One region of the Pseudomonas cerasi genome, then DNA from elsewhere that is predicted to be linked to it. Evidence: predicted binding sites of a transcription regulator. Region 1 holds the regulator's gene; each other region holds the start of a gene.

Region 1 (7,929 bases):
GATGCACTTGCAAGGCTGGTGGTGACGTATACCGCGTTTGTCCGAGGGCTTATTCGCCCTCATCAAACCGGTTGTTGATCAGCTCGACCAGGCCATCGAGCGCTTCCTGTTCGAATTCGCCTTCAGTGTGCAGGTGGATCTCGGTGCCCTTGCCGGCAGCCAGCATCATCACGGCCATGATGCTTTTGCCGTCAACCATGCTCTCCGGAGTGCGGCCGACCCTGATCTTGCAGGGGAACTTGCCTGCGACGCCGACGAATTTGGCGGCAGCGCGGGCATGCAGGCCCAGTTTGTTGATGATGGTGATTTGACGAGCGGGCATCGCAGTGAAAATCCTTCAGCTGAGGTCGCGGTGGCGGACCTGAACGTTCTTGAGTGATTGTTGCAAAACCTGACCAAGCCGCTCGGTCAGGTAGACCGAACGGTGGTGTCCGCCGGTGCAGCCGATGGCAATGGTAACGTAGGAACGGTTACTGGCTGCAAACCGGGGTAGCCATTTGTTCAGGTAGGCAAAGATGTCCTGAAACATTTCTTCGACATCAGGCTGCACCGACAGGTAGTCGATAACAGGCTGTTCAAGCCCTGAATGGTCGCGCAGTTCTGGTTTCCAGTAGGGATTGGGCAGGCAGCGCACATCGAATACCAGGTCTGCATCGATGGGCATGCCACGCTTGAAACCAAATGACTCGATCAGAAACGCCGTGCCTGGCTCCGGCTTGTTCAGCAGGCGAAGCTTGAGCGCGTCGCGCAACTGATAGAGGTTCAGGTGGGTGGTGTTGATCTTCAGGTCGGCCAGATCGATGATCGGGCCAAGCAGTGCGGTCTCGTCGCGTATCGCTTCGGCCAGCGAACGATCGGCCGTGCTCAGGGGGTGGCGGCGCCGGGTTTCCGAGAAGCGCTTGAGCAGTGTGGCTTCGTCTGCATCCAGGTAGAGCACGTCGCACTGAATATTGCGCGCGCGGACTTCATTCAGCATCTGCGGAAAACGGGTCAGATGGCTGGGCAGGTTGCGCGCATCTATCGAAACCGCCAGCAGCGGTTCGGCGAGTTCGGTGTTGATCAGCGCGCGTTCCGCCAGCTCCGGCAACAGACCTGCCGGCAGGTTATCGACACAGTAAAAACCGTTGTCTTCCAGCACATCGAGCGCCGTACTCTTGCCTGAGCCGGAGCGACCGCTGACGATGATCATGCGCATGGTCAGTTTCCGTTCTGCACGTCCAGCACCACTTGATAAAGCGCCTGAGCGCTTTCGGCACTGCGCAGGCGCTTACGCACATCTTTGTCGTCGAGCATGCTGGCGATCTGGCGCAGCAGCTCCAGGTGCTCATCGGTAGCGGCTTGCGGGACCAGCAGGACGAACAGCAGGTCAACCGGCGCGCCATCGATGGCGTCGAAATCCACGGGTGTAGCGAGGTGAATGACTGCACTGACAGGCTCGCTGCAGTCAGCAAGGCGGCAGTGGGGAATGGCAATACCGTTGCCAAAACCGGTCGAGCCCAGTTTTTCCCGGGCAACGAGGCTTGCGAATACTGTATCCGAGACCATGCCCGGCACTTCACGGCCGATCAGGTTGGCAATTTCTTCGAGTACACGCTTTTTGCTGCCACCCGGCACGTTCACGAGGGAGCGGCCGGGGGTCAGGATATTTTCGATTCGGATCATTAAATGGGCGTTAGCGAGCGGCCGCACCTTTGAGGATGCTTTGCTGCTTTTCCTTATGCTTGAGCAATTGTCGGTCTAGCTTGTCAGTGAGCAGGTCGATGGCAGCGTACATGTCATCATGTTCAGCATTGGCAACGACCTCTCCACCATGGATGTGCAACGTGGCTTCGATCTTTTGCTTGAGCTTTTCGACCGTCATCGTGACCTGCACGTTGGTAATCTTGTCAAAATGCCCTTCGAGCTTCTTGAGCTTGAGCTCAACGTATTCACGAAGGGGTTTGGTCACTTCCAGTTGGTGTCCACTGATGTTGACTTGCATACAGCTTTCTCCTTTGCCAGTGCATAAAGAGGCAGGCATGGCGCCTGCCACTGGGACGCTGTGGCTCGGCCTGCATCACATCAGTCGCTTACGCTCACTGGAAGGGGCGATCCCGAGAGACTCACGGTACTTGGCGACTGTGCGACGGGCTACTTGAATGCCTTGTGCCTCCAGTAAACCAGCGATCTTACTATCACTCAACGGCTTTTTCTGATTTTCCGCCGCAACCAGTTTTTTGATGATTGCGCGAATTGCCGTGGACGAGCATTCTCCGCCCTCGGAGGTGCTCACATGGCTTGAGAAGAAGTATTTCAGCTCGTAAATGCCACGTGGGGTGTGCATGAATTTCTGCGTGGTCACCCGCGAGATAGTCGATTCGTGCATGCCAACTGCCTCGGCAATGTCGTGCAGGACGAGCGGCTTCATGGCCTCGTCGCCGTACTCGAGGAAACCGCGCTGGTGTTCGACGATCTGCGTGGCGACCTTCATCAGTGTTTCGTTGCGGCTTTGCAGGCTTTTAATGAACCAGCGCGCTTCCTGCAACTGATTGCGCATGAAGGTGTTGTCTGCGCTGGTGTCAGCGCGCCGCACGAAGCCCGCGTATTGCGGATTGACCCGCAGGCGTGGCACCGACTCCTGATTGAGTTCGACCAGCCAGCGTTCGTTGTCCTTGCGCACGATCACGTCCGGAATGACGTATTCGGCTTCGGTGGATTCGATCTGCGAGCCTGGACGCGGGTTGAGGCTTTGCACCAGCTCGATGACCTGGCGCAGCTCGTCTTCCTTGAGCTTCATGCGCCGCATCAGCTGGCCGTAGTCGCGGCTTCCGAGCAGATCGATGTAGTCGCTGACCAGGCGCTGTGCTTCTGTCAGCCACGGCGTTTTCGCTGGCAGCTGGCGCAGTTGCAGCAGCAGGCATTCGCTCAGATTGCGAGCACCGATGCCGGCAGGTTCGAACTGCTGGATGCGATGCAGTACGGCTTCGATCTCGTCGAGCTCGATGTCCAGCTCAGGGTCGAACGACTCGAGAATCTCATCGAGCGTCTCGTCGAGGTAGCCCTGATTGTTGATGCAGTCGATCAGCGTGACCGCCACCAGACGGTCCTTGTCGGACATCGGCGCAACATTCAACTGCCACAGCAGGTGGCTTTGCAGGCTTTCACCGGCGGAGGTGCGTGTGGTGAAGTCCCACTCGTCGTCATCGTTGCTTGGCAGGCTGCTGGCGCTGGTCTGGTAGATGTCTTCCCATGCGGTATCGACGGGCAGCTCGTTGGGAATGCGCTCGTTCCATTCACCGTCTTCAAGATTGTCCACGGTAGGCGCGGATTCCTGATAGGTCGGTTCCTGAACGTCGGGGTTGGGCTTTTGTTCGATGTTGTCGGCAAGCGGGTCGGAGTTGTCGAAGTCGTCGCCTTCTTCCTGCCGCTCCAGCATAGGATTTGACTCCAGCGCTTCCTGGATCTCCTGCTGAAGATCCAGAGTTGAAAGCTGAAGTAAGCGGATTGCCTGTTGCAGCTGCGGTGTCATCGTCAGCTGCTGGCCCATTCTCAAGACTAGCGATGGTTTCATGGCAGGGGCTAAACACCTTATTCGCCGGCGCGCATGCGCCATCTACTACAGGCGCCGTGGCGCCAAATTAAGCAAATTATATGCCTGAAACCTGTGCATTTGCCTAGAGTGATATGACAAATAAAATGTTGTCAATACACTGCGTAGGCATCAATCGGCTGCGAAGCGCAAAGGGGCAGACGATTAAAGGCGGAACTCGTGGCCGAGGTAGACCTCTTTCACCAGCTGGTTCGCCAGAATGGTCTCGGAGTCGCCTTCCGCAATCAGCTGTCCATCGTTAACGATGTAGGCCGTTTCGCAGATATCCAGTGTTTCCCGGACGTTGTGGTCGGTGATCAGCACACCGATACCCTTGGCCTTGAGATGGTGAATGATCTGCTTGATGTCGCCTACCGAAATAGGGTCGACACCTGCGAATGGTTCATCCAGCAGGATGAATTTCGGCGCGGTGGCCAGGGCTCGGGCGATTTCCACACGGCGACGTTCACCACCCGACAGGCTCATGCCCAGGTTGTCGCGGATATGGGTGATGTGGAACTCCTGCAGAAGGCTTTCCAGTTCCTTGCGACGTGCACCGGCGTCGAGCTCCTTGCGGGTCTCGAGAATCGCCATGATGTTGTCGGACACCGAGAGCTTGCGGAAGATCGAGGCTTCCTGTGGCAGGTAGCCGATACCCGCGCGGGCGCGACCGTGCATGGGTTGATGGCTGACATCCAGATCGTCAATCAGCACACGACCCTGATCAGCCTGGACCAGACCCACGATCATGTAGAAGCAGGTGGTCTTGCCGGCGCCGTTCGGGCCCAGCAGGCCGACGATCTGGCCGCTGTCGATGGAGATGCTCACATCGCGCACGACCTGCCGGCTTTTGTAGCTTTTAGCCAGATGCTGGGCTTTGAGCGTCGCCATTTACTGGGCCTTCTGAGGTTGATCGGTTTTCTTTTTCGGCTGGATGACCATGTCGATACGCGGACGTGGTGTGGTCACCTTGGCGCCGCCATTGGCCCGACCGGCGCTGACGACCTGTCTGACCGTGTCGTAGACGATTTTCTCGCCTTCCGAGGTGTTGCCATCATTGATGACCTTGGCCTTGTCGATCAGGACGATACGGTCCTGGCCGGCGTAATACTGAATGGTGACGGCATAGGCCTGCACGATCGGCTTGTCCACGGCAGGCTTCTGCTCGTAGTAGGCCAGATTGCCGACCGAGGTGAATACGTCGACTTCGCCCTGGGCATTACGCGTGATCGTCACGGTGTTGCCCGTGATTTTCATCGAGCCCTGAGTGATGATGACATTGCCCTTGTAAGTCGCCACGCCTTTCTTGTCATCGAGCTGAGCATCGTCAGACTGGATGTGGATAGGCTGATCTCGGTCGGTTGGCAGGGACCAGGCGCTCGCGCTTCCCAGTGCTGCGCCCAGGCCGAGCAATAAAGGAAGAGTTTTAACGAGCCTCATACTGTCCTCTTACGTTGGACAGCAGGTCCATCCTGCTGTCTTTCAAATACGCTTTCATTCCCTTGGCCGTAGTGACACCGCCCGCGCCGTCGATTCTAACGTCTTGGTCGGTCTCCGCATATTCCTTCTGAGGAAATACGGTCATGCGACTGCTGGTAATAATGGTCGTACGCTGTTTTTCATCGGTGCGCTCAACACGAACGGAATCCATCAGCTCGACCTGATCGCCCCCGGACGAAACTTCACCTCGTTTGCTTTGCACGTGCCACGGAAATGCTCCGCCGCGGTACATGTTCAGATTGGGTGTCGTCAGCAGGCTCACATCTGTGGCCTTCACATGCTCGACCTTGTCGGATGTCATGTCGTACTGAAGTGTGCCATCTGGCAGATACTGCACGCTGCGAGTATTGACCGCATAGTAGTCGATCGCCGTGTCGTCAATCGACGCATCAGGCTGGTCCATGAAGCTTTCCGGGCTGATGTTCCAGTAGCCGACCGCTGCCAGTAGCAGCGCCAGTACCCCGAGAAGCAGGAACTTGCGAATTTTTTTAGTGAACATAATGGCTTCTATAAATAGGCGGAGTGAGCCGCTTCAAGGTTGCCTTGCGCACTCAGAATCAGTTCGCAGAATTCGCGCGCTGCGCCTTCGCCGCCTCGCGCCCTGGTTATCCCGTGTGCATGCTCGCGTACAAAGCTGGCACCATTGGCCACTGCCATGCCCAGACCGACGCGTCTGATGACGGGCAAGTCTGGCAGATCATCACCCAGATAGGCGACCTGTTCGTAACTCAAATTGAGTTCTGCCAGCAACTTGTCCAGCACTACCAGTTTGTCTTCACGCCCCTGGAACAGGTGTTCAATGCCCAGGCTCTTTGCCCGGCGCTCGACTATCGCGGTCTTGCGGCCACTGATGATCGCCGTGGTGACGCCCGAAGCTATCAGCATTTTAATGCCTTGGCCGTCGAGGGTATTGAATGTCTTGATCTCGCTGCCGTCTTCCATGAAGTAAAGGCGGCCATCGGTCAGCACGCCATCGACGTCGAAGACTGCCAGCTTGATGGCCTTGCCGCGTTGCATGAGATCCTGGGTCATTATTTCGGTTTCCATTACATGACGCCTGCGCGCAGGAGATCCTGCAGGTTGAATGCGCCAACCGGCCGGTCGTTCTGGTCTACGACAACAAGCGCACTGATTTTGTTGTCCTCCATGATTTTCAGCGCCTCGGCGGCGAGCATCTCGGCATGGGCGGTCTTGCCATGAAGCGTCATGACCTCATCGATGATGGTCTGGCGGATATCGACAGGGCGGTCCAGCGTCCGGCGCAAGTCACCGTCCGTGAAGATGCCGGCCAGGGTGCCATCGGCTTCGACGATGGCGGTCATGCCCAGACCTTTACGAGTCATTTCAAGCAGTGCGTCGCGCAGCAGGGTACCGCGTTGCACGCTGGGCAGTGATTCGCCGGAGTGCATCACATTCTCGACCTTGAGCAGCAGGCGACGACCCAATGCGCCGCCCGGATGGGAGAATGCGAAATCTTCGGCGGTGAAACCGCGGGCGTCGAGCAGCGCTACGGCGAGGGCGTCGCCCATGACCAGTGCGGCGGTTGTCGAGGACGTCGGTGCCAGGTTGAGCGGGCAGGCCTCATGCACGACATGCGCGTTGAGGTTGATGTCGGCAGCCTTGGCCAGAATGGACTCGGGGTCGCCGGTCAGGCTGATCATCTTTATGCCCAGGCGCTTGATCAGTGGCAGCAGGGTGACGATTTCGTTGGTGCTGCCAGAGTTCGACAAGGCCAGGATGATGTCGTCACGGGTGATCATGCCCATGTCGCCATGGCTGGCTTCGGCCGGATGCACGAAAAAAGAGGTGGTGCCCGTGCTCGCCAGCGTGGCAGCGATCTTGTTGCCGATATGTCCGGACTTGCCCATGCCGACCACGACCACGCGCCCTTTGCTGGCAAGGATCATTTCGCACGCGCGCACGAAATCGCCGTCAAGACGTTCAAGCAAGCCTTGCATGGCTTCTATCTCAAGGCGAATGGTGCGTTGCGCCGATTGGATCAGGTCACTGGATTGGTTCATGTCTGGAAAGGGTCAGCCTGCTGAAAGGCGGCGATTATAGCGGTAATGAACGATTCCCTCACGTCTGATCGTCGTTGTGTTGTTTTTAAACGAATTTCCTACGTACCTGCGGGTCTGTATTCAAGCCTGTGGCCATAACATTGTGGTACAGAATAATTCAGCGAATACCTGAACCGCTCGGTTCTCTTCTTGGGGGCGGGTGGCTGCGGTGATATAGTTCGCGGCCTGTTCGGCACGCCTGGACAGCCTGTCGGTGTTCAAAAACCGACGGCTCAAGGCGGAAGCTGTATCGCAAGGAGTTTAGATGAGTCCTGATGACGCCTATGCGGTCGAGTTGAAAGGTGTGTCTTTCAAACGCGGTGCGCGCAGCATTTTCAATAACGTTGATATTCGTATTCCGCGCGGCAAGGTTACCGGGATCATGGGGCCGTCAGGTTGCGGCAAGACCACCCTGTTGCGCCTGATGGGTGCCCAGTTGCGCCCGAGCGAGGGGCAGGTGTGGGTCAATGGCCAGAATCTGCCGGAGCTGTCGCGCAGTGATCTGTTCGATGCCCGCAAGCAGATGGGCGTTTTGTTTCAGAGCGGTGCACTGTTTACCGATCTGGATGTTTTCGAAAACGTCGCCTTTCCCCTGCGCGTGCACACCGAGCTGCCGGAAGAAATGATCCGCGACATCGTTCTGCTCAAGCTTCAGGCCGTGGGCCTGCGCGGCGCGGTGGAACTGATGCCGGACGAATTATCGGGCGGCATGAAGCGTCGTGTCGCGCTGGCGCGCGCAATCGCTCTCGATCCGCAGATTCTCATGTATGACGAGCCCTTTGTCGGGCAGGACCCTATTGC
Region 2 (7,929 bases), 800 kb from region 1:
GGGTGGAGTCTTTGAGCGCATTGCGCAGGTCAGCGGTCTGGGTGCTGTCGTAGATATCCGACCTGGTGTTCAGCACCGGCTGGGTGAAGCCACCAGTACCGGAGTTGCTGGATCCCGCCGTTGCCGTCAAGGGCGCGGCCGCTGCAATATCCTTGGCGTCGGTCAGAACCACCGAGATCCCCGACGCGCCAGTGCGGGTCGGGATAACCTTGAAACTGTCACCGGCTGCCAGCGTATTGCCGTTGAGGCTCACACTGAAGCCGTCGAACTGTTTGGGCGGATTGTCAGCCAGCGAACCGGCACCGACGCTCTCGCCGTTGGGCAGACGACGTACGGTGAAATTCGACGAGTCGCTGAACGTCACTTCATAATCGTTGGCGGTCAGCTTGCTGGTGTCGCCAATGGTGACGTTGAGGTTGCCGGAGCCGACACTGTTGGTGGTTTTGCCGATGCTGCGCTGGGTAATGGCTTCGGCACTGTTGATGCTGGAATACAGGTTCGAACCGAAATTGCCCTTGCTGTCGATGCCCTGGTTCATCTGGCTGTTGACCTGGTCCGACAATACCATCGCGGTACGGCCCAGTTCGTTGGTCGCAGGCACCAGCACTTCGTTGCGGTAACGCAACAGACCACCGATCGAGCCGCCAGTGAGCACTGAGGTCACATCGGTCTGGGTCTGGCCGTAGGCAACCTGCACGTTGTACTGCAACGGATCGGACGGGCTCGGGCTGGCCGACATCTTGTAGGACGTGCCGCCACTGACCAGTGATTGTCCGGTACCGGTATAGATGTCGAAGTTACCGTTGTTCTCGACCACTTTCACACCGACCAGCTCGTTGAGCTGACGAACCGCTTCACTGCGCGAGTCAAGCAGGGTGTTCGGCGTGGCGTTGCCCGCAGACGCTTGTGTGATCTGCTTGTTCAGGCTCGCCAGGGTGGTGGTCAGCTCGTTGACCTGTTTGGTGAAGGTGTTGAGCTGCGTGTTGACGTTATCGTTCTGCGTGGACAACTGCGACGAAACCGAGTTGAAGCGTGCGCTCAACGCGCCAGCCTGGGTCAGGAACGACGAGCGTTCGGCCGACTGCGTGGCGCTGGTGGCGATGCCCTGCATCTTGGTGAAGAAGTCCGCCAATTGCACGGAGATCCCCGTCGCATTGTCTGACAGTAATGTATCGGTCTTGCTGGCCTGACCGGAATAAGCCACTGCATCCGCGCTGAGGGCGGTGCTCGATTGCAATTGGGTGTCCAGATAGCTGTTGTAGATGCGACGTACGTCCGACAGCGTAGTGCCGGTACCGATGTAGCCTACACCCTGACCAAGAGCGATCTGCGCCGAAGCCGTGGTCAGCACCTGCTGACGCGAGTAACCTGCGGTATCCACGTTCGCCGTGTTGTTACCGATGGTGTTGATCGCGGCACTGCTGGCATTGATACCTGAGAGCCCAATTGAAATCAGCGACATGAGTCAAACCTTATAAAGTCGTGGAAGAGCCCGCTGCAGCGGCGTAAGTCTGGTAACTCTTCATCTGCTTCGCAATCTGCGAAATCTTGCTGGCATAGTCCGGGTCAGTGGCGTAACCGGCCTTCTGCAATTCTTTTACAAACTGTTCCGGTTTATCGGCCGAATTGACCACTTCTTTATAGCGGCTGTTGTTCTGCAACAGACTGACCAGGTCGTGGAAGCTGTCGGCGTAGGAATCATAGGAACGGAAATCCGCCGTTTCCTTGACCATCTTGCCGTCGCGGAACTCGCTGGTGATCGCACGCGCTTCGGCACCCTTCCAGCTGCCCGCCGCCTTGATGCCGAACAGGTTGTGACTGCTGCTACCGTCCTGCTGACGCATGATCGATTTGCCCCAACCGGTTTCCAGTGCCGCCTGCGCCACCAGCATGACCGGGTCGACGCCGATACGCGCTGCGGCTTCCTTGGCCAGTGGCAACATGGTTTCGACGAACTGATCGGCGTTGCTGAACGCGCGCTTGGCCGGTGCCAGCGGTGGCTGGGCCATGGAGCGCACATACTCCGGCGCGGGTGCCAGGTTCGGATCGAGTGTCCAGTCGCCGTTGTTGCCTGAAGTACCGGCTGTCGCACGAGCCGGCACCGGGCTGTTGCTGACGGCTGTGGTGGCAGAAGGCACGATGCCGGCCAGCAGACGATCGGTAAGTTTGGCGGGCAGCGACAGACGACGCGCGTTGAGCAGCGCCATGTCGTTGCGCCCTTCTCCGGACGCCGAGGCCGCAGCCGCCGCCTGATCGGCAGCCGCCGAGCGCGTGGCCCACAACGGACGCTGATAGACGCTGGTCGCCAGACCGGTCTTGGCCGGCGCAGCGTCAGTAGCGGCCGTTGCAGCGTCGGTCGTATTGACCGGCGCAGCGTGGTTTATCCCCTTGTCTTTCGACAATTGGCGCATCAGCACGTCCTGCAAACCGATACCGTTGCCACGGGTAGACAGCGTGACCGCCAACTGCTGGTCATACATATCCTGATACTGCCGCGTGGCCGGGGTGTTCATCGGATTGTCCTTGGCCAGCACTTCGTTGGCCGAGCGCATGGCCTTGAGCATCTGGCTGACGAACAGCGACTCGAACTCGCGGGCCACCTTCTTCTGGTTTTCCACACTGTCCTTGTCGCCATGCTTCAGCGACGCCAGACGGTTGACGTCGGTGTAGGCACCCGAATCGACCGCCGACGAAATTCCGCTCTTGGGCATATCCATGCTCGAATCCTCAGATCACGATCAGGTCGGCTTGCAACGCGCCGGCCTGCTTAAGGGCTTCGAGGATGGCCATCAGGTCACCGGGCGCAGCGCCCACCTGATTGACCGCGCGAACGATCTCATCCAGCGTGGTGCCTGGACCGAACTTGAACATCGGGTGCAGTTCCTGCTGGGCGTTAACCCGCGAGCGAGGCACTACCGCAGTCTGGCCGCCGGACAATGCGCCCGGCTGGCTGACGATCGGGTCTTCGGTGATGGTCACGGTCAGGCTGCCGTGGGTGACGGCAGCAGGTGAAACCTTGACGTTCTGGCCGATGACGATGGTGCCGGTCCGCGAATTGATGATGACCTTGGCAGCGGTCTGGCCCGGATCGATTTCCAGGTTCTCCAGAATCGACAGGTAATCCACACGCTGGCTTGGGTCGAGCGGCGCAGTCACGCGCACCGAACCACCGTCCAGCGCCTGAGCGACGCCAGGGCCAAGCATGTCGTTGATCTTGTCCACGACGCGCTTGGCAGTGGTGAAGTCGGAGCGATTCAGGTTCAGCGTCAGGGTGTTGCCCTGGTTGAAGCCGCTCGGTACAGCGCGTTCTACCGACGCACCACCGGGGATTCGACCCGACGACGGAACGTTGACGGTAATCTTCGAGCCGTCACGGCCTTCCGCGTCGAAACCGCCGACCACCAGGTTGCCCTGAGCGATGGCGTAAACGTTGCCGTCGACACCTTTCATCGGTGTCATCAACAGCGCACCACCGCGCAGGCTTTTGGAGTTACCGATCGAGGAAACAGTGATATCGACCGTCTGGCCCGGTTTGGCGAACGCTGGCAAATCTGCGTACACCGCAACCGCCGCGACGTTTTTCAGCTGCACGGTGCCCGAACCCGACGGCACCTTGATGCCGAACTGCGACAGCATGTTGTTGAAGGTCTGCAGGGTGAACGGGGTCTGGGTGGTCTGGTCACCTGTACCGTTGAGACCCACGACCAGACCGTAACCGATCAACTGGTTGGCCCGTACGCCGGAGATGCTTGCGATGTCCTTCAGACGCTCGGCATGCACGCCGAACGCTGTGGACAACAACAAGGTCGCCGCTATCAGTTGCTTGAGCTTGATCATGTCTATCCCGCTATCAGAAAGGGAACAACGGGCTGAGGAAGAACCGGTCGAACCAGCCTGGCTGGCTGGTATCGGCAAAGGCTCCGGTCCCCGAATAGGTAATACGTGCATCGGCGATACGGGTGGACGACACGGTATTATCGGTAGCGATGTCGTCAGCCCGGACCAGGCCGGCAATCCGCACCAGTTCGTCACCGGTATTGAGGGTCATCCACTTCTCGCCACGCACCGCCAGAATGCCGTTGGGCAGCACATCCGCAACCGTCACGGTGACCGACCCGGTCAGACTGTTGCTCTGTGCGGCCTTGCCATCACCCTTGGTAGTCCGCGCGCCGGTGTAACCAGCGTTCAGGCTCAGGTCGTTACCGCCAATCGGGTTGTTGGTGGTCAGACCCGAACCGAACAGCGAGGTCAGACCAATGCTGTTGGTGCTGTCCTTGGTCATCGCCGAAGTGGCCGCCTTGCTCGCCGCCATACGCTCGGAAAGCGTGATGGTGATGATGTCGCCAATACGGAAGGCCTTGCGGTCGCCGTACAGGTTCTGCTCGAAACCGGCCTGATAGATGGCGCCATTGTTGGCAGCCGCCGACATGGGCGTACGCGGCAACACCGGAGCGTAATAAGGGTCATTGGGCTTGGCCGTCGGCGCGACACAGCCGGACAGCAGGGTGATCCCGCACAATGAAGCGATCAACACTGAAAAACGCGGAACACTAAGGCGGTTCATGACACTTGAAACCTCGCGGTGTAACAGGCGCTTATCAGGCGCCCCATCGGATTGAGCGGTTCTACGAGCAGCGACATCAAGGACTTACAGGTTCTGAGTCAGGTTTTGCAGCATCTGGTCAGCGGTCGAGATCACTTTGGAGTTCATCTCGTAGGCGCGCTGGGTAGTGATCATGTTGACCAGTTCCTCAACGGTGCTGACGTTGGAGTTTTCAAGGGTGTTCTGCAGGGTCGGGCCCAGGCCGTTAAGGCCAGGGGTGCCGATCTGCGGCGCGCCGCTCGAACCGGTTTCCAGGTACAGGTTGCCACCGATGGCCTGCAGGCCGGCGGGGTTGATGAAGTCGGCGGTCTGGATATTGCCGATGATCTGCGGCGTAGCGGTTGCGCCTGCCAGCGTGACGGAAACAGTACCGTCCTGACCGACCGTAAAAGTCTGGGCGTTCTGCGGAACGACGATCGCAGGCTCGAGGGCATAACCGTTGGCCGTGACGATCTGGCCGTTGGCGTCGAGGTGGAAAGTACCGTCACGGCTGTAGGCAATGGTGCCGTCCGGCTGGGTCACCTGAAAGAAACCACGACCGTTGACCGCCAGGTCCAGCGGGTTGTTGGTGGTCTGCAGGCTACCGGCAGTGAAGTTCTTCTGCGTACCGACAATACGCACACCGGTACCCAGTTGCAGGCCGGAAGGCAGTTCGCTGTCCTGAGTGGACTGGGCACCCGGCTGGCGTTTGATCTGATACAGCAGGTCCTGGAACTCGGCCCGGTCACTCTTGAAACCGGTGGTCGAGACGTTCGCCAGGTTGTTGGAGATGGTGGTCAGGTTGGTGTCCTGAGCGGCAAGACCGGTTTTGGCGACGTATAGTGCAGGAAGCATGTGTGTTCTCCTCGAGCGCCGGTTTGTCGGCGCAAGCTGTCATTGATTAGCCAAGTTGCAAGACGCGAGCCATAGACTGATCGTCTTCTTCGGCGGTCTTCATCATCTTGACGTGCAATTCGAATTGACGGGACAAGGCCAGTACCGAGGTCATTTCCTCGACCGCATTGACGTTGCTCGCCTGCAGAAAGCCGGACTCGACCTGAACGGTGGCATCTGCATCGGCAGGCCGGCCGGTCTTGGTGTGGATCAGGCCATCAGGGCCCTTCTCCATGGTCTTCAGGTCAGGCTTGACCAGCTTGATGCGGTCGACCTGCGCCATCACCTGAGGACTCTCGCCCAGCGAACGAATACTGATCGTGCCGTCGGCGCCGATCTCGATCTGCTGCTGAGGCGGCACGGCAATCGGACCGCCGTTGCCCATAACCGGCAAACCACTGCCGTCGCGCAACACGCCCAGGGCATCGATGTTCATGCCGGAACTGCGGGTGTAGGCTTCACCGCCGTCGGGGGTCTGCACTGCGATCCAGCCATCACCCTTGACGGCGATGTCCAGCTCACGACCGGTCTGCACCATCGCACCGGCGGAAAAGTCGGTCCCGGGACGCTCGCTCATGGCGTAGGCTCGCGATGGCATGACCTCGCCAAACACCGGCATCGAGCGGGCCTGTTCCAGGTCACGCATGAAACCGTTGGTCGAGACGTTTGCCAGGTTGTTGGCATGAGCCTTTTGCGCGATCGCGTTTTCGGATGCACCGCTCATTGCGACGTAAAGCAACTTGTCCACAGTCTTCCTCCTCCGACAGACGCTTGCCGCCTGTAGCTGTTCTGAAAGGGTTAAAGCAATTTTTGAACCAACTTGTCAGGCTCGATACAAATGCCTGATTAGCCAGTAAAAACTGGCGATCGCCGATGGCTTGAGGAAAGAGCGCCAACCAATAGCGGCGGCGGACTGCCGCCTGCCGCTTGCCAGACAGGAAACACCGCCAAAAAAACTTCAGCGAACTGCGCCGAGAACCGGATCGACAGTGATAATCTTGCCGACACCGCAACCGTGACCGGGAACCGTCATGCCTTTTCGTGCGTGCATCATCGGTATCGCGAGCGCGAGCCTGATGACCTTTGCCCTGCTCTCTCAGGCCGCTCCCGCCCACTATTACAAATGGCAGGGCGACAGCCGGATCGTCTGCGCCCAGGCCAGCCCGGGCCCAGGCTGGAAACGCTTGAAAGGCCACTTCATCAAAGCCGACTGCTCGATCTGATCAGGTCGACTGGATCAGCGTCTGCATCAGCGTCACTTCGGTGGATATCGCCTTGGAGTTGGCTTGATAGGCCGTCTGGGCCTGGATCAGCGCAATCAGCTCATCGGCCAGCACGACGTTCGAACCTTCCAGCGCGCCACTGACGATGCTGCCCAGCGTACCGACGCCCGGCACATCATATTCAGCCACTCCGGAATCGGCAGTGGCGGTCCAGCGTGTATCGCTACGCGGCTGCAAGCCATGCGGATTGGCGAAACTGGCGAGCATCACCTGACCGATATCTTTAGTCATGCCATTGGTAAACCCCGCACGCAGAATGCCGTCCCGGCCAACGTCGAGGCTTTTCAATTCCCCTGCCGAATGGCCATCCACGTATGCGGCGGAGCGCGAACTGGCAGCGTTGTGCTGAAGCAGATGGGTGAAGTCGATGGTGATGCCGTCAGCGCTGCCAGCCGCCCCATTGGATATCCAGCGCTCGCGACCGGTGCCAGGATCAACCGCCCTCACAGGCGACCAGCCCGTGAGCTTCAGCTGATCGCCATTGCTGCTCAGGCCCGGACTGCCGGTCAACGACGCGACGGCGCCATGGGAATCGAAGACGATGTTTGCCGTCAGCGGCGTGGTGGACCCGGAGTTCTGCGGGTTTCGATCGTCGATCAGTACGTGCAGGCGCCAGCTGTTGGTGCCGTCCTTCACGAAATATTGTTTCAGCTCATGGATGTTGCCCTGACTGTCAAAGATCTGGTTACCGAACATCCTGCTATAGGTGTTCAGATCTGCGGGGTTGAAGTGCGGAACCGGCCGATGCATGACCGTATCGCCCGGGTCGAGCAGACTGGCCCCGGCGTCGCTCAACGGCAACGAAACAGCCCCGCCGTTCAGGGAGCCATTTGCCGCCCAGGCGCCATTGATCTGCGCGGCAGGCACCCAACCCTGCAAGGCAAACTCGGTGTCCGAAAGCTTGCGCAGATGCTGATCATTGCCGCTGTACGACAGGGAACCGTCAGGCTTCAGCTCAAGGCTTACCTGCAACGGCGCTACGCTGTCGGGATCCACCGGGTTGCGCCCGTCCACCAGTACATACATCGACCACTGATCAGCCTCGGTCTTGACGAAATACTGCTTCAGTTCATGGTCGGATGCGGGCACCGGAGTGATCCCCACATCCTGGATGGTCCGGGTGGCAACCCGTGTATAGGTCGCGGGGTTGTCCGGGTCAAAGGTCGGCAA
Region 3 (7,929 bases), on a different contig from region 1:
ATCCGGCCCACGATGGGGCTACTCTGCAGATGAGGCTGTTCAGACGGCCTCTGACATCTCGATACCCGACCGGCGCCAAGCCTGGTCCGGTCAGCTACATGCTTGATTCCCCACGCCGGATTATCTGTCGTGAGGCGGCCCCCGAGGACTCGGCGGTCGCTCTGGAAGAGTTGAAACTCTATCTATCGTTGCATAGGAGGACGTTTCATGAGCACAGCCTATCAAGAGGACATCAGCAGTAACGTACTGCGCCGCATGAAAGAAGGCGGTTTTGACTTCGCGCGAATCTATCCCATCGAGTTCTACGCCATCTTCCCGGATGAGGAACGGGCACGGCAGGCCGCAGAGCAATTTCGCGGCGAATCCCTCAACACCCAGGTAAACGTACGTGATGACGGCCATTGGCACCTGCAATTGAGCAAAGTCATGTACGCGACTTATCACGGCATTGGTGACTTCGAGCAGGACTTCCAGACGGTCATTTCACCTATGGACGGCGAAGTCGAGGGATGGGGCGTTACTCAGGAGATCAGAAGACTGCACGCTTGATGGCTGCGGATTGTCAGGCATACACCACCGGCTGATTCGGGACACGTTCCGGATCGGCCGGTTCTGTTTTCGGCCCGCGTTCATAAACAGTGGTCAAAAAAAAGCCACTCAAACGAGTGGCGCAAAGGGAAGTCTGTTTAAAATCCGCAGGCGTTCTTCATCTGCTGGACAAAATATCGGTTGCGGCAAAAAACGGCGTTTGGTGCCCTGTTTGCTCGGTTGCTGTGGAGTGTGGCGAACTAATGCTGTTGGCGGAAATCAACTCTGACTATGCTGATCATAGATTTCACGGTTGAATGACGCTTCCGAATGAGGCGCAAAAGAATTGGCTTGGGCGTTTAGTGCACAGGAATGGTGCGTAGAACGTCGAGTGTTTACCTAACCTTTTGAAATTAAAGCGTTTATGCCGGTGGCACGGGCTTTGCGATGGTCTTGGTGTCCATGGTGACAAGGAGTACGGCATGATCCGCACCTTTTATGACGAGATGTACGATGCGGGCGGCGTAGTCCGTCCGCACTATCGGGAGTTCGCCCGCTGGCTGGGTGATACGCCTCCCGAGCTTTTGGCTCAACGCAGGCGCGAAGCTGATCTGCTGTTTCACCGTGCCGGGATCACGTTCACACTCTATGGTGATGAGCAGGGCACCGAGCGGCTTATCCCTTTCGATACCATCCCGCGCAGCATCCCGGCCAGCGAATGGCGGGTTGTCGAGCGTGGCTGCATTCAGCGCGTCAAGGCGCTGAACATGTTTCTCGCGGATCTGTATCACGACCAGCGCATTATCAAGGCCGGGATCATTCCCGCCGAACAGGTGCTGGCCAACGAGCAGTACCAGTTGGCAATGCAGGGCCTGAATCTGCACCGCGATCTGTACTCGCATATTTCCGGCGTCGATCTGGTGCGCGACGGTGATGGCACGTATTACGTGCTGGAAGACAACCTGCGCACTCCGAGCGGCGTGAGCTACATGCTCGAAGACCGCAAGATGATGATGCGCCTGTTTCCGGAGCTGTTTTCCGCACAGCGCATTGCGCCGATCGATCATTACCCGAACCTGTTGCTCGACACGCTCAAGAGTTCCAGCCATCTGGACAACCCGAGTGTCGTGGTGCTGACGCCTGGCCGCTTCAACAGCGCCTTTTTCGAGCATGCGTTTCTGGCTCGCGAGATGGGCGTTGAACTGGTGGAAGGTGCCGACCTGTTTGTCCGTGATGACCGCGTGTTCATGCGCACCACCGACGGCCCGAAAGCCGTTGATGTGATCTATCGTCGTCTCGATGACGCATTCCTCGATCCGCTGGCCTTCAACCCTGATTCGATGCTGGGCGTTCCTGGGCTGCTGTCTGCCTATCGATCCGGCAATGTGGTGCTGGCCAATGCCATCGGTACCGGCGTCGCGGATGACAAGTCGGTTTACCCCTACGTCACCGACATGATTCGCTTCTATCTGGATGAAGAGCCGATTCTCAAAAACGTGCCGACCTGGCAGTGCCGCAAGCCGGAAGAGCTGTCCCATGTGCTGGCCAACCTCGGCGATCTGGTCGTCAAGGAAACCCAGGGCTCCGGTGGCTACGGCATGCTGGTCGGCCCCGCAGCGACCGCCGCCGAGATCGAAGCCTTCCGGGCACGCCTCAAGGCCAAGCCGCATGCGTACATCGCCCAACCCACCTTGTGCCTGTCGACCTGTCCGACCTTTGTCGAGAACGGCATCGCCCCGCGACATATCGATTTGCGCCCGTTTGTTCTGTCCGGTCGTGAAACCCGCGTTGTGCCTGGCGGGCTTACCCGAGTGGCCTTGCGTGAAGGCTCACTGGTGGTCAATTCGTCACAGGGTGGCGGAACCAAAGACACCTGGGTGGTCGAGGATTAAGGATGCCTGCCAATGTTAAGTAGAACTGCCTCTGATCTTTTCTGGATGTCGCGTTACCTGGAGCGAGCGGAGAACCTCGCCCGCATGCTGGACGTGAGCTATTCGCTGTCGCTGATGCCGCAGGACGGGCGGGGCGACGGGCTGGATGAAATAGCCATGCCGTTGCTGATCACCGGAACGCTGGAAACCTATATCGAGCGTCATGGCGAGCTGCATGCCGAGCGCATGCTGCATTTCTTTGCCCTGGACGCCACCAACCCCGCCAGCATCTACAGCTGCCTGGGCGCAGCGAGGGCCAGTGCGCACGCGGTGCGCGGGCGCATCACCGCAGACATGTGGGAGAACATCAACTCCACCTGGCTGGAGATTCGCGGCATCGCCCAGCAGGGCCTGACCCGCTACGGCATGAGCCGTTTCTGTGAATGGGTCAAGGAGCGTTCGCACCTGTTCCGTGGCGCGACCTACGGCACCATCATGCGTAACGATGCGTTCCGTTTCATCCGTCTGGGCACGTTCATCGAGCGCGCCGACAACACCATGCGCATGCTCGATGCCCGCTATGAAATGCTTGAATTGCGTGGGCCACAGGCCAATGCTGCGGCAGACAACTCGGCGGCCGGTTATTACCAGTGGAGCGCCTTGCTGCGCGCACTGTCCTCGTTCGAGGCTTACACTGAAGTCTATCGGGATGCGCCAGGCGCGCGTCAGGTTGCTGAACTGTTGTTGCTGCGTGCTGACATTCCACGCTCGCTACGCGCGTGCCTGGAAGAGATGGACGTCATTCTGGCCAGCCTGCCGGGCGTCAACGGGCGTCCCGCACAGCGCATGGCGGCCGAGATGGATGCCAGATTGCGCTACACCAGCATCGACGAGATCCTGGCTGAAGGCCTGCACGAGTGGTTGAACGAATTCATTCCGCTGCTGGCCCAACTGGGTGATGCCATTCACACTTCGTACCTGGAGGCTGCATGAGACTTTCGATAAGCCATGAGACCACCTATCACTACGATGACCAGGTGCGCTCGAGTATCCAGTATCTGCGCCTGACGCCTCACGACAGTGAGCGCCAGCAAGTGCTCAGCTGGCAGCTGACGTTGCCACGTCCGGTGCGTGCGCAGATCGATCCCTTTGGCAATATCCTGCACGTCCTGAGCCTGGAAGAGCCGCACGAAGCGATCATCATCGGCGCGCGCGGGCAGGTGGAAATCGACGAAACCCGCGAGGCCGAGCACGAAAGCCAGTCGGCATTACCGTTTTTGCGCGTGACGCGACTGACCGAGCCTGACGAAGCGATTCGCAGTTTTGCGGCGATGGAGTGTCGCAAGCGGGCTGACCGCACAGGGTTGATCGACCTGATGCAGGCGCTCAACCAGCACATGACCTACACCCAGGGCGCGACCGAAGTGGACACCAGTGCCGCGCAGGCCTTCGCCGGACGCTCTGGCGTCTGTCAGGACCATACTCATGCGTTTCTGGCCTGTGCCCGCAGCCTTGGGGTGCCGGCCCGTTATGTTTCCGGTTATCTGTGCAGCGAAGACAGCGAGCATCTGTCCAGCCACGCCTGGGCCGAGGCCTGGATAGACGACGCCTGGTACAGTTTCGATGTCACCAATCAGTTGGCGATCCCCGAGCGCCATTTGAAACTGGCGGTCGGGCTGGACTATCTGGACGCCTGTCCGGTGCGCGGCATGCGGCGCGGCGGCGGATCCGAGCAGATGCACGCCAAGGTCGTGGTGTCGCCCATGACCGGCACGCCGAAAGTGAAAACCCGCGTGCAAGTCCAGACGCAGCATCAGTAACCCGCAGCGGGTCTGCGCATCATGAAATGGCCGGGCTCAACTACCCGGCCATTGTTCATTCGGCAGGGTCGTCGGTGATGTCGTAGAGCGCGTTATGCAGCTCTTCATAGTTGCCGCCATTGATGACGCTGAAGTAGCCCGCAGCCCTGAGCTGTTCCTGAGCCTTGTCGGCCTTGCTGTCCGTGCTGCTGAAAATGACGAACACGGCATTGCGGTCGTTGAGCACCTGTTTCATCTGATTGACCAACCGTCGGTCATCGACGCGTACGGCGTTCAGTACCGTGCCTGCGTCATAGTCGGTCTGGCTACGTACATCCATTGCCAGTTTGCCTTCCTTCAACGCTGCCACGGCCGCAGCCTGATCGACCATCCCCGCGTGTGCTGCGAAGCTGCTGACAAGTGCCCAAACAGCAATCCATTGGCGCATAAACCCACCTCCCTCAGTGCGAATGGAAAGAGTTGCACAGTTGAACATAGTTCGAAAGCGCGTGGATCAGCCAAACAATCGATTCAGGTTAGGCACGATCAATAACAGCGCAGTGGTAAAGAGGATCAATCCCGCCTGACGTACTTTGGAGTGCTTGAACTTGAACATGGCTGACCGCCTTTTGTTGTTATTCCTGAGCGACAGAAGCAGGCCGATCCGCAAAACGGATCATCGACTGCTGGCAAGGTTGCGCATTGAACAGGTGGGTCCGGTCATTCGACCGCTGGCCCGAGCGCTGAAAGGATTTTGCGCGCTTCCTGTTACAGATCTAACCATAGAGCCGAGGTGCCCTGGAGTTTAGAACTGTTGGGAATCTAAAATTGCTTATCTAGAAGCGAAAGCTATTATCGGAAGGGGCGCTGAATCAACAGGCCTTTTCTAGACGCTTCGTCTTTGCCCGTCAGCTTTGCACCGTTCGTCCGGGACAGATTTTTCCTACATGGAATAAACGTCTGAAGCGGGACGGGGCACTGCTTGATTTGCCGAGGCCTTCAAGGCAGGCTCTGCCGGTGCGCTACTGCCTCATTACTGCTTCAGGATCCCTTTTATGTCTTTACGCATCTGTATTCTGGAAACCGACAATCTGCGACCTGAACTGGTCGAGCAATATCACGGGTATGGGCGGATGTTCGAATTACTCTTCGCTCGCCAGCCCATCGCCGCAGAGCTGACGGTTTACAACGTGGTGCAGGGCGACTATCCACCTTCAGACGAGCAGTTCGATGCTTACCTGGTGACCGGCAGCAAGGCCGACTCATTTGGCACCGACCCCTGGATTCAGACCTTGAAGGTCTATCTGCTGGAACTGTATCAGCGCGGCGAAAAACTGCTGGGCATCTGCTTCGGTCACCAGTTGCTGGCCTTACTGCTGGGCGGCAGGACCGAGCGTGCCGTGCAGGGGTGGGGCGTCGGGATTCACCATTATCAACTGGCCCCCGCCAGGCCGTGGATGACACCGGCGATGGACACGCTCACGCTGCTGATCAGTCATCAGGATCAGGTCACCGCGCTGCCCGAGAACGCCACGGTCATTGCGTCCAGCGAGTTCTGCCCGTTTGCGGCTTACCATATCAATGATCAGGTGCTGTGTTTCCAGGGGCATCCCGAGTTCATCCATGATTTTTCACGCACCTTGCTTGACCTTCGTCAGGAAGCGCTGGGCGAGCAGATTTACAAGCAGGGTGTGGCCAGCCTTGACCACGACCATCATGGCGCGACAGTGGCGGAATGGATGATGCGCTTTGTGGCGCACAAACCGGAAAAACAGTCAGTCTGACCCGGCGCATGGCCCATCGTCATGCGTTCGCCGGACTGTTTGAATGAGGTTGCAGTGGCGGGTTTATAGCCAGCCGGAGCGCTTGAAGCTGGCGAACAGTGCCGTACACCCGCCCAGAATGACGCCCAGCACGATGAAGTAGCCGTATTCCCACTTGAGTTCAGGCATGTTCTCGAAATTCATGCCGTAGATGCCGGCAATCGCTGTCGGGAACGCCAGAATCGCTGCCCAACCGGCGAACTTGCGTTGCACGATGCTCTGCCGCGAAGACTCCAGCAGCAGGCCGATTTCGATCGTCTGGCTGGCGATGTCACACAGGTTGCCCAGGTCTTCCATCTGGCGCTTGACGTGAATTTCGACATCGCGAAAGTAGGGGCGCATGTTCTTGTCGATGAACGGAAAACTCAGTCTCTGCAATTCTTCGCCCACTTCCACCATGGGTGCCACGTAGCGACGCATGCGTAACAGGTCGCGGCGCAGGGCATGAATGTGCTGGATGTCGGACTCGCGCAACGAGCCACCGATGACGCTCTGCTCCAGTTGCTCGAGCTCGGCGTGAATGGCTTCGGTCACCGGCTGATAGTTCTCGGTCACGAAGTCCAGAAGCGCGTAGAGCACGAAGTCTTCGCCGTGCTCCAGCAGCAGTGGTCTGGCCTCGCAACGCTGACGCACCAGCCCGTAGGACTTGGAGTGGCCGTTGCGCGAGGTGATGACATAGCCCTTGCCGGCGAAGATATGGGTTTCGATGAACAGCAGCTTGCCGTTGTCGCGTACGGGGGCGTAAGTCACGATGAACAGTGCATCGCCAAAGGTTTCCAGCTTCGGACGGCTATGCACCTCCAGCGCGTCTTCAAGGGCCAGCTCATGCAGATTGAACTGCTCCTTGAGGCTGGTCAGCTCCGCGTTGGTGGGCTGCTCCAGTCCTATCCAGACAAAGTGATCGGGCTTGGCTGCCCAGGCGGCGCCCTCATCGAGGGTGATATCACGGACTTTTTTACCCTTGCTGTACACCGCTGCTGCAACAACTCGACCCATGGTGCTATCGCTTCTTCAATTTGTCAGTGGCGCAAAAACATGCGCGGTCGCTGATCAGATTGATCAAATGCGTATGAGTTCGCCGATAAACGAAAGCCCGTTGGCGCGGGCTTCGGTCGAGCCTCAGAGCATGTGCTGCCGATCCTGTTCGATCGCTGCCTCCAGCGTGTCGAGCAAGGCCTTTCTGACCTTGAGTTTGGTCTTCCTGTGCGCGCTCATGTTGATCTTCTTCAATTGCCCGGCGACGGCCAGCGCGGTGCTCTGCAGCTCCTCGACGCTGACCACGCGGTCGAGGAAGCCGGCGGCCATCGCTGCTTCAGGGTCGAACATCTCGGCGTTGATCACTGAGCGATTGAACGCCGATTTGCGCAGGCGATCGCGCGCCAGCTCTATACCGGCATGGTGCATGGTCATGCCGATCTGCACTTCGTTCAGACCGATACTGAATGGCCCGGCGACACCGATTCGATAATCGGCGGACAGCAGCAGAAAGGCGCCCTTGGCAACCGCGTGGCCGGGGCAGGCGACGATGATCGGGAAGGGGTGCGACAGCATGCGCCGCGCCAGCGTCGAGCCCTGTGCGACCAGCTCGATCGCGGCCTCGGGGCTGGAGGTCATGACCTTGAGGTCGTAACCGCCCGACAGAATGCCCGGCTGGCCGGTGAGAATAACGATGGCCCGATCCTTTTCGGCCTGGTCCAGCGCGGCGTTGAACGCAACGATCACGTCCGGGGAAATGGCATTGACCTTGCCGTTGTTCAGGGTCAGCGTGGCGACACCGTCGTCCAGATGGTATGAGACCAGATCACTCATGACGTGATTCCTTTATTGAAGTGAGCAGACGTTACTCATCCATAGGGAGCAGGTAAAGCGCTGACTGCCGGGTCACTGAATGGCGTGCCGATCAATGGC
Region 4 (7,929 bases), on a different contig from region 1:
AATGCTCACAGCCCACTGGGCCATAAATCTTGAAAGTGCCAATCTTCTCTTCAGGAAAACCTTCTCGAATCAGTGTCTCGCGAGGAATATCGAGTTCTTTCTTGCAGTGGCTGCACAACTTGCGCGCAAGGCGCTGCGCAATAATCAGGTTGATTGCTGTAGCAATGTTGAATGCTGCGACACCCATATGATGCAGGCGAGTCAGGGTTTCTGCCGCACTGTTGGTGTGCAGGGTTGACAGCACCATGTGGCCGGTCTGTGACGCCTTGATGGCGATTTCGGCAGTTTCCAAGTCGCGAATCTCGCCGACCATAATTACGTCGGGATCTTGACGCAGGAACGCGCGCAATGCCTGAGAAAAGTCCAGCCCCTGACGCGGATTGACGTTGACTTGGTTGATACCTTCCAGGTTAATCTCCACCGGGTCTTCGGCTGTAGAAATGTTGATGTCTACGGTATTGAGAATATTCAGGCCTGTATACAGCGAAACAGTCTTGCCGGACCCAGTGGGACCAGTTACGAGAATCATGCCCTGCGGCTGTTTCAGCGCTTCCAGATACAGTGCCTTTTGTTCTGGCTCGTAGCCCAGAGCATCAATACCCATCTGCGCACTGGTCGGGTCTAGGATCCGCATCACAATCTTTTCGCCCCACAGTGTGGGCAAGGTATTCATACGAAAATCGATAGCCTTTGTTTTGGACACCCGCAACTTGACCCTTCCGTCCTGCGGTTTGCGTCGTTCCGAAATATCGAGGCTGGCCATGACCTTCAGGCGCGCAGCAATACGGTTTGCCAGATGGATCGGCGGTCTGGCGACCTCGTGCAGGATGCCATCGGTACGCAAGCGTACACGGAAGATCTTTTCGTAGGGCTCGAAGTGCAAGTCGGATGATCCTAATCGGATGGCATCCATAAGCATTTTGTTGACAAATCGCACTACTGGAGCATCGTCAGCATCATTCTGTGTAGCTAGAGAGGTTTCCTTGCCATCGGCCGGTTCGATATCCAAGCCCAGATCGACATCTTCCAGATTACCTAGACCGGTATCACTGTCAAAAAAGCGATCTATTGCAGTGGTCAGCTTGTCATCTTCTACCAGAATCGCTTCGGTATTCAGGCCGGTGCTGAACTGAATATCGGTGACTGCCTGATGATTGGTCGGGTCCGATATGCCAATGAACAGCTTGTTCCCACGTCGCCACAGCGGCAAGGCATGATGCTGTCGAACCAGCTTTTCACTCACTAGGCCTTTAGGCTGGCTTTCTTTGTCCAGACTGGCGAGGTCCATGAATGGCACGCCAAACTGGTCGGAAGCCATCTCTGCCAGTGTCAGACTTTTGACCAGTTTGTTCTGAACCAGATAGCTCACCAACGAAATCTTGTCGCGGCGCGCCTGTTGATACGCTTGTTGCGCAACAGATTCAGTAAGTAGCTCGGCGAGGACCAATTGTTTGGCCAAGCCAGTGAGGACAGCATCAGTCATAAAACCACCAGACACAGACAATGGGTGGGTTATAGCGCAGTCGGGCGGTGCTGCCAAATGGCAGAGAGACATGTGACGAAAATTGTCAGTTTCTGCTGATTTCTGAGCCTTTCAGAGTCGTGTATTTCGCATATTCTTGCAGCAGTCAGAGCTGCTGTATTGTTGGCACGACCTATGCTTTCTCGATCGCAAGGCACCACATAATTGACGCCTCGGAGAAGTAGCAATGAAAGCACAAAAAGGTTTTACGTTAATTGAACTCATGATAGTAGTTGCGATCATCGGTATTCTGGCTGCCGTCGCAATCCCTTCATATAACACTTACACATTAAAGGCTAAGGTTTCTGAGGCCTCCGCAATTTCTGCGCCGGCGCAGCAAGCACTTGCGCTGGCTTTCAATGACGGTAGTCTATCGACTGCAACAACAAATGCATCTTTAGGTTTGCCGGCTGCTGCTAGCATAAATAGTAAGTATGTTGCTTCTGTTACTGCTGTTGGTACGTCAGCAACGCAGGGGACTGTTACAGTTTTGATGCAAGCTACCGGTAGCGCTGACGTAGACGCAAAAACCGTGGTGTATTCAATGATATGTGTTACAAGTGCTCAATGCACATGGACTGTTGGTGGTACGGTTACAACCGCCTACCTTCCTAAAACTTAATGGTTAAATCCCCTTTTGTCAGGGGTATGGAATAGCCTAGCCGTAGGCTGGGCTATTCTTTGTGTGCCACACGCTATGAATTTTTAAATGCCATGCCATGCTATAAGCATCCGCGATAACTTAACAGGTCTTACTTGGTGGTAAAGGTTCTGAAGTGGTGTTGGTTGTTGTAATTGGCTCTTCGCGGTATCTTAGTTTCACTATTGGCGTTTTCAGCTAGTATGATGGTCTTCTTGATGCTGATGTCAGACTAAGGCCAGTCACTGTTCAACTGTGGTTTACCACCTGCCAATTCAACCATTTCATCCCTCCGCTTCAACCTAAGCTTATACCCAATCGCCTCAATCGCAGGAAGCAACTCCAGCCCCAACTCCGAAAGGCTGTACTCCGCAGAAGGTGGCGAAGTCGCCAGCACCGTCCTAATCACCACACCTTTCTCTTCCATCTCCTTAAGCTGATGCCACCGACGCTCAGCGTCCGGTCATCGCCAGACAAACCTACTTGAATGGCCTGCTGGCGGATGGCCGTGATTACCTGCTGGGTAACGATTTCAGCGTTGCTGACACCTACCTGTTCGCGGTAACACGCTGGTCTGTCAATTTTGGCATTTCGCTGGAAGCGCAACCTGCTTTGCAAGCGTTCATGGCCCGAGTCGAAGCACGTCCATCCGTCAAGGCTGTACTGAAAGCGGAAGGTTTTCCCGAACTGTTCAACAAGGCCTGAGCCTGCTAGAGACTCAGATCAGACTCACCTGTTGAAACAATAACGCCCCCGGCGAATGTGCTTCGTTGGGAGCGCTTTGATTCGATTGCTTGGTGCTATGCGATTGCATCGTAGGACATTTCAGCTTTTGTATTAGGTCACTTCCTGATCCACTTCGGTTATCAAAACGTCCGTTGATTGATATCCGAATCAAGCCCAGAATTACTCACCTGATTACCCCACACATGAGGAGAGAGGCTATGAACACTACTACATCACCCAGCCGCCTCCTCGGATTAGGTCTCTATACCCCAGCAGAAGCGTCCTCATACACTGGCATTCCGGCAAAGGACATTCGCAGATGGATATTTGGCTATAGCGCGGCAGGCGTCGATCACCCCGGCCTCTGGACGCCAGAGGTCGCATTTCTGGACGACAAGCTGCTCGGCTTCCACGACCTGCTGGAAATTCGTTTTGTTCATGCATTTCGCCAGCACGACGTCAGCTTGCAAGCGATCCGCAGCGCCTCGTTACAAGCCAGAGAAATGTTTGGTCAGCGCTACCCGTTTACGTGCAGACGTTTTCAAACTGACGGGCGAGACATTTTCGCGACCGTCCTGGATGAAACGGGTGATGAGGCTCTGCTGGATCTGGTGAGGCGGCAATACGCGTTCAAGCAGGTCATTACGCCCTCTCTGTACGAGGGCATTGATTACGCAGGTGAAGAGTCGGCAAAGCGCTGGTATCCGGTAAAGCGAAGCAAGGCAGTTGTTTTGGACCCGGCAAGGAATTTTGGCAAACCGGTGTTGGCAACAACGGGAATCGACACAGCAACGATCTATCATTCTTATCTGGCTGAAGGCCAGAACGCGAAGCGTGTGGCTTTACTATATGAGATTGCGCCTGTCGCAGTGAAAGCAGCCGTTAACTATGAGCTTAGCCACGCAGCTTAAGATACGTGGCCAGGCAGTAACTGACTGCTCAGGTTAGGGATTAGCCTCTAACGCACCACCCCATCAACCCGCGCCCGCCCCTTAAACCTCCTCCTCACCCCAACCACAACCATCACCACCAACAACCCCACCACCACAAAAAAGATCGTATTAAAAATCGGAAACGGCTGATCACGACTCGTCACCGCCTCAACCTCTGTCACGTTGGGAAACATCGACAGGATCGTTATCCGCCAGCCGTAGTAACGGATCAAAGCCAGTTGCTGGGAATCACGCGAGTAGCCCTGGGCTTTGGCCTGGATGTCGGCGGAGTCGAATTTGAAGTACCACGGGAAGCTCCAGCCGGTGTCTTCGTTGCGGTAGACCACGACTTTCTTGGTGTCCGGGTCTTCGGTGTTGATGAAGTACACGTCGCGGGTCGGGCCGTCTGCCGGGTTTTCGGCGTTGATGACGCCGTCGGCGTCCATTCTTTTGACTTCCACGCCGGTGATCATCACGACATCATGGCGCGGCAGGACGTAGTAGAGGCTTAATGCGCCGATCCCCAGTGCAACGAATACCACAAGCCAAATCGACCTTCTCAGCCACTTCATACCAGCGTCCTCTGTTTAAAATTGCGTGACTTTGCCCTAATCCGAACATTTCGAAGCAAAACAGTTATTACAAAATTCGACAAGGCCGTTGCTGACGGCGTTGTCTCCCGGAGATTGACATGATTTGGTTCCTTGAAGGGCAATCCAGCCAGCGTGAAGTGATCATGGGTGCGCGCGATGCGCTGCCTGCGTCGGTACAGATCATCGCTTCGCATCGTCAGCAGCGTTCCGAAATCACCGGGCAGGCCGATATGGCGCTGCAAGAGCCGGTCGATAACGACGAGCGTATCGACTGGGTGCTGCAGACTGCTCGCTCGCTGGGCGTCAAGATTATTGTCGCCGGGCGTATAGGCAGCTTTTACGAAGCGCAGCGTGCGCGTTTTGTCGCTGAAGGGTTGGACCTCGTTACCGGCGGAACGTCCCTGCAGACCTTCATGGACGTCGATGACAAGAGTCGTTTCACGGCAGCGGCCGAGGCGGCGGGGCTGGCGTGTATTCCGGGGATTGCCGTCAGCAATGCCGAGGAGTTGCAGACGGCTTACGATGCGTTGGCGGTGTCTGGCGAGGTGTGTATCAAGCCGGTGGTCGGGATTTACGGGCGCGGCTTCTGGCGCTTCAAGACCGACGTTGACGATTTTCGTTGTTTCGCCAACCCCGATGCGCGTGAGACGACCTTTCAGGCGTACCTTAATGCTTATCGTCAGGCCGATGATGTTCCCGCCATGCTGCTCATGCCGTACATGCCGGGCAGTGAGTGTTCGGTAGACATGGTCTGCGAGCACGGCAAGGCGGTTGCTTTCGTCGGGCGGCGCAAGGTGGGGCTCAATCAGACTTTCGAGCGTGACAGCGAAGCGGTACAGCTGGCGGTACGTGCGGCGGAGCATTTTGCCTGCGACGGGCTGATCAATGTGCAGACCCGCGACGACGCGGATGGCAAGCCGCGCTTGCTGGAGATCAACCCGCGTTATTCAGGCGGCATTGGCTACACCCGTGAAACCGGCATCAACCTGCCGGGTACTTTCGCGGCACGGCGTCTCGGCTTGAAAGAACCGGAAACACATTGGCTCGAAGATATCCGCGTCAAGGCCATCACGGTCGCTGTACGGGCCTCGGTTTGATCGTGATAATAGATTTTTGCTATCACTAATCGCTCTTATCAGGGAGGATCGGGCATGAAGCTTCTTGCGCCAGGTGCAAACACTGCTTTAGCTAACGCCCACTGCTCCTGGAACCTGGAGAGCGGTAAGTCTTCGGCTTTTGGTGAGTACGCAGCGGTCGCCTTGCTGGCGGTCAACGACAAACGCCAGCCAATGGGTGATCCGGCGCTGCTGCATCAGGAGCAGGGCTGGATGGAGTGGAGCGGCGGCCCTCAGGACGTTGGCTGCACGTTAAGGCTGGACAGGTTGCCGACGGGCAGTGATCGCGTGCTGCTGATGGTCTACGTCTACGCCGCCATGGGGCCGATCCGCGACATTGCCAGCCTGCACCTCAAAGTGGATGGCGATATCGAGCACCGCCTGGACCTGCGCGATAACGGCGAAGCGGCGATCATCATTGGCGAGTTCTACAAGCGCAATGAGCAATGGAAATTCCGCGCGCTGAGCGAAGGCTCGGCGTATGGACTGTCGGCGTTCGGGCGCAAGATCGGTCTGGACGTGGACGACCGTCATCCGCGCCGCCCCTCTACGGGCTCGGGTGGCGGGCCGCGGCATGAGTCGGCGACCGGCACGGCGTTCGTGGTCGGCCCGGCGCACGTCATGACCTGTGCGCATGTCATCGAAGACATGGGCGTGTTCTACATCACTTCACTGGAGGGCCGTTACAAGGCCGAGCCGGTGGTCATCGACCGTCGCAACGACATCGCGCTGCTGCGCGTGCAGGGCGCACCGCTGTTGTCTCCGGTTACATTCCGGGACGGGCAGGGCTGTGAGCCGGGTGATACCGTAGCGGTTTTGGGCTATCCACTGGCGTCCATTTCAGGTGGCGGGTTGCAGGTGACTCAGGGCGGGATCTCCGGTCTGTTCGGCCTGCACAACGATGCCAGCCTGTTTCAGTTCACGGCACCGATACAGCCGGGGTCCAGTGGCAGCCCGTTATTCGACAACGGGGGCGCAGTGATTGGCATGGTGACCTCGACCGTACCGGACGGGCAGAACATGAACTTCGCCGTGAAGTCCGCACTGTTGCTGGCCTTTCTGCAGGCGTGCCGCATCGACGCTGCGCATGCCCGCCCGGAAAGGTCCTACACCACCACAGAAATCTCACGCACCGCTCAGTCGTCGTTATGGCTCGTTGAAGCCTCTCGCCAATGAGGTTGGTGTTGCCTGGCTGGTCTGCAGGCGTCAGGGGCTGCGGCCCCGCTAATCAGGAATTTATCGATGGACAGCAGTGCAGCTTTTTCCAACCCTACAAAGCTTCGTGCTGATCTGCTTCGTGGTCGCCTCGATGTCAGCGTCGATTCGTCGACCATCGCTCCGGATTCACTGTTCGGCTTCGCCGAGCGGCGTAACCCCAAGCGCGCGTTTCTCTTCGTGTCCCGAGTCTTGGGGCGCCATATCCCTGCGCGTCCAGGCGTGATGCTGAAAAGTTTTCAGGACCTGGCGCACAAGATCCCCGCAGACCTGCCCGGCCCGGTGCTGGTCATCGGCATGGCCGAAACGGCTGTCGGCCTTGGTGCCGGCGTACACCGTGCCTATAGCGCAACGCGCCCGGATGCCTTGTACATGGTCAGCACGCGCCATCCGACCGGCAGTGCACTGTTTGCCCGCTTTGAAGAAGAGCACAGCCACGCCAGCGCTCATCTGATCCACCTGCCCGTCGATCCGGCGTTACGCGAGATGATGCTCGGTGCCCGTTCGCTGGTGCTGGTCGATGACGAGGCGTCCACAGGCAAGACCTTCATCAACCTGCATCAAGCGTTGGTTGACGCCGGCTTGAGCAAAATCGAGCGGGTGGTGACCTGTGTGCTCACCGACTGGTCGGCGGGCGCGGTCAGTACCTCGATGGGCGCAGTGGCAGAACAGGTTTCGCTGCTGCAAGGCTCTTACTTCTTCGATGAAGACTTAAGCGCGCCGCTGCCTGAGATGCCGGAAGTCGGCACCGTTGCCATGGGTGACTGGCCGCTGGTCACCGCCAACGATTGGGGACGCATGGGTGTGCTCTCGGTGGCCGATACGCTGGCACCCGGTATTACCATCAAAAAGGGCGAGCGCATTCTGGTGGTTGGCACCAGCGAATTCGTCTGGCGTCCGTTCCTGCTCGCCGAGCGTCTGGAGAAAGCCGGAGCCGACGTGCACTTCAGCTCCACCAGCCGTTCACCGATTGCACTCGGTCACGCCATCGACCATGCGCTGTCGTTCTCCGACAACTATGGCCTGGGCATTCCCAACTTCCTCTACAACGTGCGGCCGGGTCAGTTCGACCGGGTGCTGATCTGTACCGAAACCCCAAGGCAGGCGGTGCCTGCCGAGTTGATCGAAGCACTGAACGCCGAGGTCATCTGCGATGAGTAACGACCGCCCGCTGATCTTCGTCGAT

The links. The regulator sigma-54, encoded in region 1, starts transcription at its own class of promoters, with help from an activator protein. The targets are predictions, from matches to a motif close to ANTGGCATNNANNTTGCTNT.
Region 2: a site for sigma-54 is predicted at 6,277-6,296, ahead of PI739_RS10410 (flagellar basal body rod protein FlgF). Genes of this name have one in related genera too.
Region 3: a site for sigma-54 is predicted at 958-977, ahead of PI739_RS04455 (circularly permuted type 2 ATP-grasp protein). Genes of this name have one in related genera too.
Region 4: a site for sigma-54 is predicted at 1,645-1,664, ahead of PI739_RS24135 (pilin). Genes of this name have one in related genera too.

Annotation. Positions count from the first base shown of each region.
Region 1 is NZ_JAQJVM010000002.1:1,080,137-1,088,065, reverse strand. Features, by position in the region: gene PI739_RS14000 (hypothetical protein) at 1-25, shown strand, start outside; gene PI739_RS13995 (HPr family phosphocarrier protein) at 50-322, opposite strand; gene rapZ (RNase adapter RapZ) at 338-1,195, opposite strand; gene ptsN (PTS IIA-like nitrogen regulatory protein PtsN) at 1,198-1,662, opposite strand; gene hpf (ribosome hibernation-promoting factor, HPF/YfiA family) at 1,673-1,981, opposite strand; gene PI739_RS13975 (RNA polymerase factor sigma-54) at 2,057-3,550, opposite strand; gene lptB (LPS export ABC transporter ATP-binding protein) at 3,734-4,459, opposite strand; gene lptA (lipopolysaccharide transport periplasmic protein LptA) at 4,460-5,008, opposite strand; gene lptC (LPS export ABC transporter periplasmic protein LptC) at 4,995-5,567, opposite strand; gene PI739_RS13955 (KdsC family phosphatase) at 5,576-6,115, opposite strand; gene PI739_RS13950 (KpsF/GutQ family sugar-phosphate isomerase) at 6,115-7,089, opposite strand; gene PI739_RS13945 (ATP-binding cassette domain-containing protein) at 7,394-7,929, shown strand, end outside.
Region 2 is NZ_JAQJVM010000002.1:284,473-292,401, forward strand. Features, by position in the region: gene flgK (flagellar hook-associated protein FlgK) at 1-1,462, opposite strand, end outside; gene flgJ (flagellar assembly peptidoglycan hydrolase FlgJ) at 1,473-2,717, opposite strand; gene PI739_RS10395 (flagellar basal body P-ring protein FlgI) at 2,728-3,837, opposite strand; gene flgH (flagellar basal body L-ring protein FlgH) at 3,851-4,564, opposite strand; gene flgG (flagellar basal-body rod protein FlgG) at 4,649-5,437, opposite strand; gene PI739_RS10410 (flagellar basal body rod protein FlgF) at 5,484-6,224, opposite strand; gene PI739_RS10415 (hypothetical protein) at 6,508-6,699, shown strand; gene PI739_RS10420 (flagellar hook protein FlgE) at 6,700-7,929, opposite strand, start outside.
Region 3 is NZ_JAQJVM010000001.1:1,010,921-1,018,849, forward strand. Features, by position in the region: gene PI739_RS04450 (ribonuclease E inhibitor RraB) at 208-549, shown strand; gene PI739_RS04455 (circularly permuted type 2 ATP-grasp protein) at 1,011-2,420, shown strand; gene PI739_RS04460 (alpha-E domain-containing protein) at 2,433-3,392, shown strand; gene PI739_RS04465 (transglutaminase family protein) at 3,389-4,219, shown strand; gene PI739_RS04470 (rhodanese-like domain-containing protein) at 4,275-4,646, opposite strand; gene PI739_RS04475 (amidotransferase) at 5,254-5,982, shown strand; gene PI739_RS04480 (magnesium and cobalt transport protein CorA) at 6,046-7,017, opposite strand; gene PI739_RS04485 (crotonase/enoyl-CoA hydratase family protein) at 7,141-7,830, opposite strand.
Region 4 is NZ_JAQJVM010000005.1:53,878-61,806, reverse strand. Features, by position in the region: gene pilB (type IV-A pilus assembly ATPase PilB) at 1-1,483, opposite strand, end outside; gene PI739_RS24135 (pilin) at 1,710-2,144, shown strand; partial or broken gene PI739_RS24130 (winged helix-turn-helix transcriptional regulator) at 2,395-2,601, opposite strand; gene PI739_RS24125 (glutathione binding-like protein) at 2,646-2,867, shown strand; gene PI739_RS24120 (DUF433 domain-containing protein) at 3,212-3,799, shown strand; gene PI739_RS24115 (DUF1523 family protein) at 3,847-4,392, opposite strand; gene PI739_RS24110 (ATP-grasp domain-containing protein) at 4,512-5,510, shown strand; gene PI739_RS24105 (trypsin-like peptidase domain-containing protein) at 5,565-6,704, shown strand; gene PI739_RS24100 (phosphoribosyltransferase domain-containing protein) at 6,771-7,904, shown strand; gene PI739_RS24095 (HAD family hydrolase) at 7,897-7,929, shown strand, end outside.